DNA from 2 places in the Paenibacillus sp. lzh-N1 genome. Region 1 is predicted to be linked to the other one. Evidence: riboswitches for the same ligand, from Rfam matches in the RefSeq annotation. Region 1 holds a riboswitch; the other holds the start of a gene.
What was found. Region 1 has a riboswitch for cyclic di-AMP ahead of C0638_RS01405 (hypothetical protein). Riboswitches for the same ligand answer to the same signal wherever they lie in the genome.
Positions count from the first base shown of each region.

Region 2: another riboswitch for cyclic di-AMP. It lies ahead of C0638_RS07610 (resuscitation-promoting factor); the one in region 1 lies ahead of C0638_RS01405 (hypothetical protein).

Region 1 covers NZ_CP025696.1:290,654-293,758, reverse strand. The annotation lists gene C0638_RS01420 (urease accessory protein UreF) at 1-228, opposite strand, end outside; tRNA gene C0638_RS01415 (tRNA-Leu) at 492-574, shown strand; gene C0638_RS01410 (glutathione peroxidase) at 723-1,208, opposite strand; cyclic di-AMP (ydaO/yuaA leader) riboswitch at 1,673-1,844, shown strand; gene C0638_RS01405 (hypothetical protein) at 1,958-2,353, shown strand; gene kdpF (K(+)-transporting ATPase subunit F) at 2,537-2,614, shown strand; gene kdpA (potassium-transporting ATPase subunit KdpA) at 2,760-3,105, shown strand, end outside.
Region 2 covers NZ_CP025696.1:1,683,949-1,687,053, forward strand. The annotation lists gene rnmV (ribonuclease M5) at 1-521, opposite strand, end outside; gene C0638_RS07610 (resuscitation-promoting factor) at 667-1,815, opposite strand; cyclic di-AMP (ydaO/yuaA leader) riboswitch at 2,087-2,367, opposite strand; gene C0638_RS07615 (TatD family hydrolase) at 2,568-3,105, opposite strand, start outside.

The DNA.
Region 1 (3,105 bases):
AATAAGGGCGATCCGCCAACCGTCATTCTGCTGGATGGCTGCATACAGACTTTTGATGGCCATGCCGTCAAGGGTTGTAATTTGAGGATACCAATCGTCTCGCATAAAATGTTTCAGATCCTGTAGACTGTTCAAGTTTCCGTTACGGAAACGTTCATCCAGTCCGTAGAAACGGGTAAAACCACCAATGGGTAGGGAAGGGTCCAACAACAATGCGTAGTTTAGCAATCGGTTACCTTTATGCAGGATGGTTCGCCTCCTTGAGGTGAATATTTGTGTCAGTTTATTTGACTCTAATCTTATTTATATAATAATAATTCAATTATTTATGTAATATATATTTACACTTTGAGCTCTTTCATGTCAAATTAAATAATTTTATTGCTTCTATATGTTATATAAAGTTACACTAAAAATAATTATAATATTATTGTTTACAAATTGTTGCTGAGAGAGTATAATAAATCTGTTGCCTCAATACATTATGACATGCGGTCGTGGTGGAATGGCAGACACGCTATCTTGAGGGGGTAGTGGGCGTACGCCCGTGGAGGTTCGAGTCCTCTCGACCGCATTATGTGTAATACCCAGTTGAAAAAGCATCCTGACACGTTTTACGTGAAGGGGTGCTTTTTTTGTTAAATATTTTTCGTTATATCATTCTGTTACAGAAGCGGTCATATGGACAGCGGACCGCTCGTTAACTGTAATGAAGAAAGATGTCAGTTTTTCCGCAAAAGCTTCTCTATATCTCCTATAAGCTTATCTGGAGTGGTTTGCGGCGCATAACGCTTAAATACGTTACCTTCTCGTGTAATTAAGAATTTAGTGAAATTCCATTTGATCGCTTTGGAGCCTAATACTCCCGGAGCAGTGTGGGTCAGGTAGCGAAATAGAGGATGTGCCTGATCACCGTTGACATCTGTCTTGGCGAACATGGGGAAGGTCACACCGTAATTGATTTGGCAAAACTCAGAGATCTCCTCGCTGGAGCCCGGCTCTTGTTTGGCGAACTGGTTGCTGGGAAATCCCAAAATTTCGAGCCCCTGTTCATGATACTGGTCATATAGCTCTTGTAGCGCCTTGTACTGGGGGGTTAACCCACATTTGCTGGCAGTATTCACGATAAGTAGAACTTTCCCTTCGTATGTGGATAACGGAATTTGTACCCCTTGTAGGGTCTGTGCATCATATTTATATACGCTCATGATATCCCTCCTCATTCAATATTCTGCAATTAAATTGTAAGCAACTCAACAAGGGGTTGCAAGTCCGGAAGAGTATACGGGCATTGGACCATTGTAAAATCGTCTTTTGTTCAAAACGGTAAATCGCACTTCAAATGGAGCTAATTGAGGTGTTTCTTCTCATAAAAACGGGTTCAATCGGTAATTATCTGGCACGTATAGCGTATTTTCTTTCCTTTTTGCAAATAAGGAGTAACTAAGCCATACCCTACGCCAATATTGACATGCCTTTCATTTTCAAAAAGGGGTGAAATACAGAGTTTTAAAGAGATACGAGAAGCATAGATGCCTTGTAAGCGTTATTCTTAATCTCCTATGCTCTAAAGGGTGGTTTATAGCCCCGCCGTTGAGCTTTACAGTCTTCCTTGCACGGGTGTATGATTCAAGACGTAATTTCAAATTAACACCAATGAAGCAACAACGAATTGTCTAAAGCGCTGAATTTTGCAGTTGCAAAAACGGGGGAACCAACGAGTATGTACGGCTTTGAAAGCCGTGTGTCTCATGGGGTGAATTTTCCGGTCAAGTGCCGTAAATAGGGCGACTCTCACGTCCGAATCCGACAGCTAACCTCGTAAGCGTACAGGGAGAGGCAACAAACCGCCGTGTGCAGCCATGGTTTATTTTATCATGGAATGTATGAAGCCGGAGGAAGCCTTTTTCCTTCGGCTTCTTTTTGTTGTCTTTTTATACCGGGAGAGGAGCTACTGATGGAAGGTCGGTTAATTATTGTCACTGCACCGAATGAAGCGGGCAGAAGTTTTGTGAAATTGCTTATGTTCAAAAAATTGGCGTTTGCAGTTCTCACAAATAGCACTCAGGAGGAACGACAGCTCAAAAAAATGGGTGTGGAGCACATTGTGCGCATCAATACGATGCAAGCGGGAAAATGGAATTTTCCTAGTAAAGAAATTGGGAGTGTGTATTTGTTCGAAAACAGCTTGAATTTGACTTGCCGTTTCCTGCAAATATGTCGGCCACTAACATCAGAATCGATCTATGTTATTACGCACGGCTGTAATCCGCAAGGAATTTATCGGGGATTGGGAGCGGACCATGTGATCTACACATTGAACGGAGAGGTGGGTTTCCTGCTGAACGGATAAGCACTTATAACATAGCTGGTTTATGATTTTATGATGGAATCAAAAGGACAATCTGAGGAGCGATACGGAGGATAGGAACATGATGGATTTATACATGCTGCTCGTAATGGCTGTGAGTTATGGAGTGATATTACTGTTTATACGCTGGTGTGATGCGCAGACCTCAAAAGGAGGGCGAAGAAGATGATCGTTGTGCTAGGGCTCACGGTTATTGTGTTCGTGTATTTAATCTACGCACTCCTGAATCCTGAAAAGTTCTAGTCAACTATAGGATCGAGCAGGCGGGAACAGCAGATCAAGAATGAAGCATCAGAGGGGCACATTTTCGCAAACGTGTGCACTCAATGGATGGTCTGAAGCAGGTCTGTTGTTCCAAATGCAGGAGCATTTTAAGGAGGAATAGAGGATGGAGCTACTGCAAATTGGAATTGTGATCGTCATATTGCTGCTCTTGGTTAAGCCAGTGGGTACCTATATGTATCACGTATTTTCGAATGAACCGAATCGGACGGATCGGATTTTTGGTGGGACGGAAAAGCTGATTTATAAGGCTGTAGGCTTGAAGAAACAGGACAGCATGCGTTGGACCACGTATGCTATGAGTTTCATTGCAACCAATGTGGTGCTTGTGGGGATCAGCTACCTGCTATTGCGCTTGCAGGCGATACTCCCGGGCAATCCGGTTGGAAACAGTAATATGGAAGCAACACTGGCCTTTAATACGGTAATCAGCTTTATGACCAATACGAATC
Region 2 (3,105 bases), 1.4 Mb from region 1:
GCCAGCGCACTGGCAAATTCCTCACGACTGATCTGAAATACAGAGAGCCGCTTATGTAGCTGCTTTCCGTTACAATAGCCAATACCCAGTACATTCCCCAAGGCCATACGGCGTGCAGCAGCATTGGGGTGAGTAATAAGTCCAGCGTCAATCAGGTCCGCCATTTCAATCAGCGGTTCGGCGCCTTCCACTGTCGTATGTACCCGCGCGAGAGCGTGTCTGATGGCTTCCGGGGAGGCATTCTCCACGCCAATATCCCCTTTGCGTGTCGCCTCTGCCTCAGGTATAAAAGCCTGCTTGCAGCCGGGGACCTTGGAGGCGATAATTTTACGGATACGCTCCCCTGCATGATCGGGATCAGTTAAAATAATGACCCCCCGCCGTTCCTGCGCCAATGCAATTTTCCGCAGCGTCATTTTATTAATGGCTGAACCGCCAGTTTCTATCGTATCTGCTTCGACAGCACGGCGAATGGCTACCGTATCATCCCGGCCTTCCACCACGATCACTTCCTTGATCATCTTCGTTTCCCTCCACTGCTACACAGCAACATATATTATCTTTCCCTGCTTTTGAAAACAAAATAAGAAGAGGATATCCTCTTCTTAGCATGGCATAACTATGTTGTTAATACTATCGCATTGTCCTCAACATACACAACCTGTTTTAGTTGATTTCCGGCTTTACAGGTCCGATAACATATACGGTTTTACCGTGCTTACGACCAAATTGGTTAGCCCGGCTTAAACTCTCATAATACACATCGATTTTGTGGCCTTTAATCGCGCCACCGGTATCCTCCGCACGGCGGAAGCCTACCCCTTCAATATACACCCACCAGCCGATGGGAATTACATTCGGATCGACAGCGATGGTGCGTCCTTCCGTGACACGCGTGCCGGAGGCGGTACGTGTACCGATACCTGGCTCCTGGGCAGAGTACGCCGTCATGGAGACATTTTGTAAAACTTTTTTATAATTAAAATTAATACCTGCTTTACGGACAGCACTGCCCGAACTAACCTTTGTAGCCTTAACCGCATCTTTAGGGCCGATGGAAGCAGCTAGAACGACCGGTTTTTTCTTAGTCCCTACCGCAATTACCTTATCCACACGATTTTGTGCGACTTCCTTGTTGACCAGCTGTTTGGACACCAATTTTCCATCATGGTATACCTTTTGAACATGCTGGACTACCACACCCGATTTGCCACTTTGAATGACTCGATTATCGCCTTTATAGAGACTTGGATCTGCCGTTTTGATGACCTGATAAGGCACTTGTTTTTTCTGTTCGACCTGCTGTTTCTTTACACGGACGATTTTTATGTCCATGTTAGATGAAACAGAGGCATCCAACGCAGGGTAAACTTTATCCGTTGATGATAATTTATAGCCCGAAGTGCGAATGGCACCCTCTACTGTATTTTCTGTTGTGTACAGCTTTTTCGTCTCATTGCCTGAGGATACTTTAACCTGATTGGCACGTTTAATGACTACGCGATCCCCATCCTGTACTGCCCCGTTTAGCGGCATGGAAATTGTATCATGCGGCTGAAGTGAAATAGAATGCTCATTGAGCAAATCTTGGAGCTTGGATTCCCGGGTTTCTACCGCAGATGCCTTACCATCGATGACAAAAAAGACTTGTTTTTTAGATTGCGTGTACATCAGAATTGAAATCATAATCGTTAGTGCGATTAGAAAAATAGCAACCAAAGCAGCCTGGCGCACATTCTCTTGCTTCCAACGTAATACGTAAGACATGCTGGATGAGCGTGACTCATGGGTCTCCTCTTTTCGGAAAATGCCCATTTCCTCCGTCCTCCTTACATAGCCCGCCGTCTGGAGTAAGACATAGTTGATCGTTGACGTGACTATAACAGATTTTCTACAAGACAAGCCCGTACTGCGACTGTCCTGCACCATGTACCCGTCTTCGCGGCATGCTGTCCTCCCCTGTTTAACCACAGTATGATGACAGATTTTCTTTTATTCACAACAAAAAAAGCCAAAGAAAGAGACTAGAGAGCTCTTTCGTGGCTTCCGACATGTGTGAATATGCGGGAAAACTCATGCACGAGATGGCTTCTCTCTTGTTACGCTTACGGGGTTAGCTGTCGGGTTCGGACGTAGAGAGTCGCCCTAGCTTAGGTCAACCGCTCATGGCGGTCGCCTTCACATTCACCCCGAAGACCCAGAAAGAAATCGAAATACGGCTTCTCTACCTGTTCAATCCCATCCAGGAAATGAATTTCGGTCGAGCCGGCTACTGAAGAGATAATATCTCTTGCACATACGCCGGACGTACTGTAAGCCATATCGGTTCCCCCGTTCCCTGTAAAAGGGACTCAGCGAGACTGGTTCATGAAATGATTTGTTGATGTTTACACTCAACAACAATTCACTGAAAAGATGATATCCTGTTTCCATGCATGTTGTAAAGCAGGTTTCAAGTACATTTTTCAAAATATTCGGTTAAAAAATTGTAATATTCTCGAGTTTCCTGCAACAAAATCATAATTAGCTCCGTCTATCTCTTTATTTTGATTGATTTTTTCGCTTTTTCACTGAATGTCAAATCGTTCCAAGGCATTTTGGGTCGTAATGGATACCAATTCCTCCACCGTAATTCCCATAATTTGGGCGGCTGCCTCTGCTACCAATCTCACATGTGCCGACTCATTTCGCTTCCCACGAAACGGATGAGGCGTCAAGTAAGGCGCGTCCGTTTCAATAAGCAGACGGTCCAACGGTACCTGGGCCAGCACCTCTTTTGGCTGCTTGGCATTTTTGAACGTTATGGGCCCGCCGAAGGAAAGGTGGAAACCCATATCCAGCACCATTTTAGCTGTCTCCCAACTCCCAGAAAAGGAGTGCATGACTCCGCCAATCTCGCCCGCCTTTTCCTCACGTAAAATCCTCACAATATCTTCATGTGCATCCCGGTTATGGATAACAATTGGCATGTTGAGCTCACGTGCCAGGCCAATTTGATTTCGAAGTACCCGCTGCTGCACATCCTTTGGTGATGTATCCCAATAATAATCCAGACCGATCTCTCCGATCGCTACAACCTTTTTATGACTGCATAACGATGCAATC